2 regions of the Serratia sp. LSHTC3 genome follow, and region 1 is predicted to be linked to the other one. Evidence: predicted binding sites of a transcription regulator. Region 1 holds the regulator's gene; the other holds the start of a gene.

Region 1 (3,897 bases):
CGCGGCGGCGCAGGAGCTGCACCGGGTGCCGTCGGCGGTGAGCTATACCGTGCGGCAACTGGAACAATGGCTTGCGGTGCCGCTGTTTGAGCGGCGTCACCGTGATGTGGAGTTGACGCCGGCCGGCGCGCTGTTTATCAAGGATGCGAGAGTTGTTATCAAAAAAATGCTCGACACCCGTCGCCACTGTCAGCAGGTGGCCAACGGGTGGCGCGGCCAGCTGAATATCGCAGTCGACATCATCGTCAAACCCCAGCGCAGCCGCCAGCTGGTGCTGGATTTCTACCGCCATTTCCCCGATGTTGAACTGATGCTGCAACCCGAAGTGTTCAACGGCGTTTGGGATGCGTTGGTGGACGGCAGGGTGGACATGGCGATCGGCGCCACGCGCGCGGTGCCGGTCGGCGGCGGCTTTGCCTTCCGCGATATGGGCTACATGAACTGGCTGTGCGTAGTCAGCCCACAGCATCCGCTGGCGCAGCTGGCAGGGCCGTTAAATGACGATCGGTTGAGGCCGTACCCTGCGCTTTGTCTGGAAGACACCTCGCGCAATCTGCCCAAGCGCGTCACCTGGACGCTGGATAACCAGCGGCGGCTGGTGGTGCCGGACTGGACATCGGCGCTCGACTGTCTGTGCGCCGGGCTGTGCGTCGGCATGATGCCGGCGCATCGGGCGCTGCCGCTGGTGCAGCGCGGTGAGCTGAAGGCGTTGCAGCTGCAGCAGCCGTTTCCCGCCAGCCCTTGCTGCCTGACCTGGCAGCAGGATAAACCGTCGCCGGCGATGAGTTGGCTGCTGGCGTATCTGGGCGATGGCGAGACGCTGAATCAGGAGTGGCTGAGCGAGGCGGCGCCGGAAGCCGTGCAGGCTTCCGGCTCAGGGGATTAGCGGCGGTAGTCGATGAACGGACCGTCGGCGACCGAACGGCGTTCCACCAGCTTCGGATGCACTTCGATCACCTGCGATTCTTCGCGCTTGCTGATGATGCGATCCAGCAGCATGGTGAAGGCCATTTCTCCCAGGCGCTCTTTAGGCTGGTGAATGGTGGTCAGCGCTGGAGTGAAGTAGCGGGCGTTGCGCACGTTGTCATAGCCGATCACGGAAATATCCTGCGGCACTCGCAGCCCCAGCTCATCAGCGGCGCAGATGGCGCCCATCGCCATGATGTCGCCGCCGCAAAATACCGCGGTCGGCCGCTGTTTTTGCGACAGGATTTGGTGCATCGCCTTGTAGCCGGACTCCGGCTCGAAGTCACCCTGGACGATCCACTCTTCGCGAATGTCGATATGCGCTTCCTGCAGCGCCTTCATAAAGCCCTGATGACGGCCGCCGCCGGTGTTGCGCGACAGCTGGCCCGGGATGGCGCCGATATCGCGGTGACCGCGCTCGATCAGGTAACGGCCGGCCAGATAGCCGCCTTCGAACGCGTTATCGATGATGGTGTCGGTGAAGTCGCCGCGCGCAGCGCCCCAGTCCATCACCACCATCGGGATATTACGGTAGTCCTCCAGCATGCCCAGCAGTTGATCCGGGTATTCGGAACACATGACCAGCAGGCCGTCGACGCGCTTTTGCGCCAGCATCGCCAGGTAGGCGCGCTGCTTGTCCAGATTGTTGTGCGAGTTGCACAGGATCAGGGTGTAACCTTTGCTGTAGCAGCTGTTTTCCACCGCCTCGATCACTTCGGCAAAATAGGGCGCTTCGCTCGAGGTGGCCAGCAGACCGATAGACTTGGTGTGATTGACTTTCAGGCTGCGCGCCACGGCGCTCGGCGAGTAGTGCAGCTCTTTGATCGCGGCCCACACGGCCGCTTTGGTCTCTTCGGCGACGAAACGAGTCTTATTGATGACGTGCGAAACGGTGGTGGTGGAAACGCCCGCGCGTTTGGCCACATCTTTAATCGTTGCCATGTAAGGAATGACTCCTGAACTCACATGTTTACAGCATGTAAGTGTGATGTTAATCGTTTGCCTACGTAGATCCTTCTCCAGAGAAGCGAAAACTGAGTTTTTAGTGTGTTGAAGTCTTCAGCGCTTAATCAGGAGGGGCATGGATGCCGGTACGCAGTTGTGAACTGCGAATTTTGTCGCATATTGAACAAAAGTGGAAGAGGTAATCGAGATTATAAACCGGGAAATGATAACAAGATTTTATCGGCGAACTGTGGGAAAATGATTTGACGTACTAATTGTGCGCCTTTTATCCTTAGGAAAGCCCATTTTAAAGGAGTTGTCATGGATACCGATCTGAAGATGTCTCTGTTCACTACCGTCGGCGCGTTGGCGATGATCATCGCTTTCAGCTTTGTCGCCGCGTTGAACTGATCTCCCGCCGGTTTTAAAAAAGGCGCAGCCTGGCTGCGCCTCGTCACTTCGGCAAGGCCTGCGTTTACGCCAGGTTTTCCGCCGCAAATTTCCAGTTGACCAACGCCCAGAAGTTTTCCAGGTATTTTGGACGCGCATTGCGGTAATCGATGTAATACGCGTGTTCCCACACGTCAACGGTCAGCAGCGGTTTATCTTCACCGGTCAGCGGAGTTGCCGCGTTGGAGGTGTTGACGATCGCCAGCGCACCGTCTGGTTTTTTCACCAGCCAGGTCCAGCCGGCGCCGAAGTTTTTCACGGCGGCATCGGTGAACTGCTCTTTGAACGCAGCGAAAGAGCCGAAGGATTTGACGATCGCCGCCGCCAGTTCGCCCTGCGGTTCACCGCCGCCCTGTGGCGACAGGCAGTGCCAGTAGAAGGTGTGGTTCCACACCTGCGCGGCGTTGTTGAACACGCCGCCGTTGGAGGTCTTGATGATCTCTTCGAGCGATTTGCCCTCGAACTCGCTGCCTTTCACCAGGTTGTTCAGGTTAACCACGTAGGTATTGTGGTGTTTGCCGTAGTGGTATTCCAGGGTCTCGGCGGAGATGTGCGGCTCGAGCGCGTTTTTCTCATACGGTAATGCAGGTAATTCAAACGACATTGCTTCCTCCTTTACAGCGCCACTTTCTTCCCGCCCAGGCGGGAGCCAGATGGGCCGTTTTTTATTGTGGTCATTCAATCTTAACAATTTTCATCATAAAAAACAGGAGGAAAAGCGAGAAATGCGCGTGGGGGAGTGCGATGGGCGATAGCTTGAGCAGGCGGTTGCGACCGGGGCCGCAACCGCGCAGAACAGGGAATTAACGGATGGTTTTCGGCGTCACTACGCGGCGTGCGCCGATGTAATGGTTTTGCCAATAGTCGTTGTCGAGCTGGCTGATGCGGATCTCTTCGCCGGTGCGCGGCGACTGGATGAATTTGCCGTTGCCGAGATAGACGCCGACATGGTCCGCCACGCCGCGGTTGTTGATGCGGAAGAACACCAAATCGCCGCTTTCCAGTTCGCTTTTCTTGATCGGCGCCGCGTCGCGAAGGTGATACATTTCGTTGGCGGTGCGCGGCATCTTGATTTTCACCACGTCCTTATAGGCGTAATAGATAAGGCCGCTGCAGTCGAAGCCGGTGCGCGGCGAGCTGCCGCCCCAGCGGTAAGGCTTGCCCATCTGATCCATCAGCTTGGCCATCGCGGTCTGTTTGGCATGCTGGTAACGTTTTTTGTGCGCCGGGCTGAGTTTTAACGGCTTTTCTTCACGCGCCAGTTTGGCGGTGGCCATACCGGCGTCGCGGTGGCGGCCATAGCCTTTTTTATAGCCCTTTTTCGGCGGGGTGACTTTAATCTTGGCGGTTTTCTGCGCTTTGGCCTTGGGTTTGGCGCTGACGATCTTTTTCGCGCTTTTCTCGCTTTTGGCCTTGGCGGTCTTGGTTTTTTTCTCGGGGGCCGTCACTTTGGCTTTTTTGGCGGCTTTATCCGCTTTCTTTTTTCTGCGGTCATCGGGCCGCGCTTCATTAGCATGGCTTTTACGCTGCTCGGCG
Region 2 (3,897 bases), on a different contig from region 1:
TCGTATTCACGGGTGATTTCGCGTGCCTGCAGCGCCTCCACCAGCCGGGTTTGCGCCGGCACGGTTTTCGCCACCACCATCAGGCCGGTGGTGTCTTTATCCAGACGGTGCACGATGCCGGCACGCGGCACGTCGGCGATTTCCGGGTAGTGATGCAGCAGCGCATTGAGCACCGTGCCGTCCGGGTTACCGGCGCCAGGGTGCACCACCAAATCGCGCGGCTTGTTGATCACCAGGATATCGCTGTCTTCATAGACGATATCCAGCGCGATATCCTGCGGCTCCCAACGCGCTTCTTCTTCTATCTGTGCATCGATGGCGACTGTCTCTCCGCCCAGCACCTTCTCTTTCGGTTTGTTTGACGTTTTGCCATTGACCTTCACCCGATCGCCCAGGATCCACTCTTTTATGCGAGATCGTGAATAATCAGGGAACAATTCGGCCAAAGCCTGATCTAAACGTTGTCCGAGTTGAGATTCGGCCACCGTTGCGGTGAGTTGTACTTGTTGTGCCATATGCAGCTTCTTCGTTAACGTTGGGTTTTCACGGCGATGCCGTTTAATATAATGTGCTATTGTACCTGGTCTTTGTCGGGAGCTTAACGGACAGTCTCCCGGAATAACACCCTGAGGATAATCAAAACGTCATGACGCGTATGAAATATCTGGTGGCGGCAGCCACGTTGAGCCTGGCGCTGGCAGGTTGCTCCACATCCAAGGATGCGGTTCCCGACAACCCGCCTTCGGAAATCTATGCTACCGCGCAGCAAAAACTGCAGGACGGTAACTTCAAGGGCGCGATTACGCAACTCGAAGCGTTAGATAACCGCTATCCTTTCGGGCCGTATTCCCAGCAGGTCCAGCTGGATTTGATTTACGCCTATTATAAGGCTGCCGACTTGCCAATGGCTCAGGCATCCATCGATCGCTTCATGCGCCTGAATCCGACGCACCCGAACATCGATTACGTGATGTACATGCGCGGCCTGACCGACATGGCGCTTGATGACAGCGCGCTGCAGGGCTTCTTCGGGGTTGACCGTTCGGACCGCGATCCTCAGCACGCTCGCGCTGCGTTCCGCGACTTCAGCCAGTTGATTCAGCAATACCCGAACAGCCAATACGCGACCGACGCCAACAAGCGTTTGGTGTATCTGAAAGATCGTTTGGCCAAGTATGAGCTTTCGGTGGCGGAATACTACACTAAACGCGGTGCTTACGTCGCGGTCGTTAATCGCGCCGAGCAGATGTTGCGTGAATTCCCGGATACCAAAGCGACGCATGACGTGTTGCCGCTGATGGAAAATGCCTACAAGCAGCTGCAGCTGAACGGCCAGGCTGACAAAGTGGCCAAAGTGATCGCCGCCAACCCACAATAAGCGCGCGTCGGCACCGGCAGAAAAACCAAACGGCAGCCAAGGCTGCCGTTTTCATTGGCGTCGACCGGGTTTTTACTGGAAAAATACACAAGTAAAAACACGGTGTTAGCTAGCGCTCCTCACCGGTCAACTCATCGATAATGCGCCATCCGGCGGCAACTCTCAAGCATTAGATAGCCAATTCAAATGCTGAATCACAGATTGAACTAACTTTGCAAAAAGTGACAAAAAATCGTGATTTACATCACGCATTTAAACAAAAAGCGGGGTATGCTGGATTCACCAAGACGGAAAGACAGAGAGGTAAGTTATATGACATTGAACATTACCAGCAAACAAATGGATATCACTCCCGCAATCCGCAATCACGTCGAAGACCGTCTCACCAAACTGGAAAAATGGCAGACCCAGCTGATTAACCCGCATATCGTCTTATCCAAAGAGCCGCAAGGGTTTGTCGCCGACGCTACCATTACTACGCCTAACGGCCCGCTGGTCGCCAGCGCCAAACATGATGACATGTATACCGCCGTTAACGAGCTGATCGCCAAACTGGAGCGCCAGTTGAACAAAGTGCAGCACAAAGGCGAAGCGCGCCGCTGCAATGCCAGCGTGAAAGACATTGTGCCGGAAGTCACGCAAGAGCAGGAATAACCGTCCGACAGCGATTGCCGCATCAAACGCGCCCGAGGGCGCGTTTTTTGTCGGGTATTTTTGTTGACGGGGTAAAGGCCAGCGGTTACTTTAAAACCTGATCACATTAACCTTAGGTAGACCATGCCACGCACACCGTTTTTCTTCGCATTCTTTTTTACCTTCCCCTGACTGGGAGGCGTTTCGTCGTGTGAGAAAGAATGCGAAGACGAACAACAAGGCCTCCTGGAAACAGGGGGCTTTTTTTATGGCTGTTTTACAACGAATAAGAACTGAAGGCGGAAGCTGATTATGACTGACAACCCGTTATTGGTGCTGCGCGAGCGCATCAGCGCACTGGACTTGAAACTGTTGGCCCTGCTGGCGGAACGCCGTGAGCTGGCGATCGAAGTCGGCAAGACCAAGCTGCACTCTCATCGCCCGATCCGCGATAAAGAGCGCGAGCGCGATCTGCTGGATGCGCTGATCGCCGCCGCCAAGCCTTACGACCTGGACGGCTTTTACGTCACCCGCCTGTTTCAACTGATCATCGAAGATTCCGTCCTGACCCAGCAGGCGTTGCTACAGCACCAGCTCAACCCCGTCAGCCAGCACTCCGCCCGCATCGCCTTCCTCGGTCCGAAAGGCTCTTACTCGCATCTGGCTGCGCGCCAATACGCTGCCCGCCACTTCGATCAGCTGATCGAATGTGGCTGCCAGAAGTTTCAGGATATCTTCGCCCAGGTGGAAACCGGCCAAGCGGACTACGCGATTCTGCCGATCGAGAATACCAGCTCAGGCTCGATTAACGAGGTGTACGATCTGCTGCAACACACCAGTCTGTCGATCGTCGGCGAGCTGACCAACCCGATCAACCACTGCGTTCTGATTGCCGGCGACAGCGATTTGAGCCAGATTGAAACCGTCTACAGCCACCCGCAGCCGTTCCAGCAGTGCAGCCAGTTCCTGAACCGCTTCCCGCACTGGAAAATCGAATACACCGAAAGCACGGCGGCCGCGATGGAGAAAGTCGCCAAGCTGAATTCACCGAAGGTGGCTGCACTGGGCAGCGAGGCCGGCGGCGCGCTGTACGGGCTGCAGGTGCTGGAACACAATCTCGCCAACCAGCAGCAAAACATCACTCGCTTCATCGTGCTGGCGCGCAAAGCGATCGATGTCTCCGAACAGGTGCCGGCAAAAACCACGCTGATCATGGCGACCGGCCAGCAATCCGGCGCGCTGGTCGAAGCGCTGCTGGTATTGCGCGATAACGGCATCATCATGACCAAGCTGGAATCACGTCCGATCAACGGCAATCCGTGGGAGGAGATGTTCTATATCGATGTGCAGGCCAACCTGCGCGCCGAGGCGATGCAAAAAGCGCTACGCGATCTGGCGCCGATCACCCGCTCGCTGAAGGTGCTGGGCTGTTACCCAAGCGACACCGTGGTGCCGGTCAACCCATCCTGAAACTGTAAAAAAGGGTTCGGCCAAGCCGAACCCTTTATGCTTACTGCCCGCAGTTTTACTGCCGGCTGTCGTTAGCCTGCCGCAACAGCGTGCGGCTCTCCACCAGGAAGCGCTGGGCGTAATCGCCGAACCAATGCTCTACCTTGCGGAAGCTCTCGATAAACGCCTGTTTGTCGCCATGCTCCAAGAGCTTTATCGCCTCGCCGAAGCGCTGGTAGTAACGCTTAATCAGCGCCACATTTTCTTCCGACGACATAATGATATCGGCGTACAGCTGCGGATCCTGTGCGAACAGGCGGCCAACCATCGCCAGCTCCAACCGGTAGATTGGCGAAGAGAGTGCCAGCAGCTGCTCCAGTTGCACGTTCTCTTCCGCCAGGTGCAGCCCGTAGGCGAAGGTAGCGAAGTGCCGCAGC

What was found. Region 1 encodes PurR, which represses purine synthesis genes. Its sites were predicted from a motif close to CANGCAAACGTTTGCNTG; they were not measured.
Region 2: a site for PurR is predicted at 1,417-1,434, ahead of raiA (ribosome-associated translation inhibitor RaiA). Genes of this name have one in related genera too.

Annotation. Positions count from the first base shown of each region.
Region 1 is NZ_JBXUNP010000002.1:961,611-965,507, forward strand. Features, by position in the region: gene punR (DNA-binding transcriptional activator PunR) at 1-886, shown strand, start outside; gene purR (HTH-type transcriptional repressor PurR) at 883-1,908, opposite strand; gene cydH (cytochrome bd-I oxidase subunit CydH) at 2,233-2,322, shown strand; gene sodB (superoxide dismutase [Fe]) at 2,387-2,965, opposite strand; gene AC2CGI_RS11920 (C40 family peptidase) at 3,165-3,897, opposite strand, start outside.
Region 2 is NZ_JBXUNP010000003.1:601,539-605,435, reverse strand. Features, by position in the region: gene rluD (23S rRNA pseudouridine(1911/1915/1917) synthase RluD) at 1-515, opposite strand, end outside; gene bamD (outer membrane protein assembly factor BamD) at 647-1,378, shown strand; gene raiA (ribosome-associated translation inhibitor RaiA) at 1,691-2,032, shown strand; Phe leader region at 2,155-2,281, shown strand; gene AC2CGI_RS15660 (hypothetical protein) at 2,156-2,203, shown strand; gene pheA (bifunctional chorismate mutase/prephenate dehydratase) at 2,324-3,481, shown strand; gene tyrA (bifunctional chorismate mutase/prephenate dehydrogenase) at 3,537-3,897, opposite strand, start outside.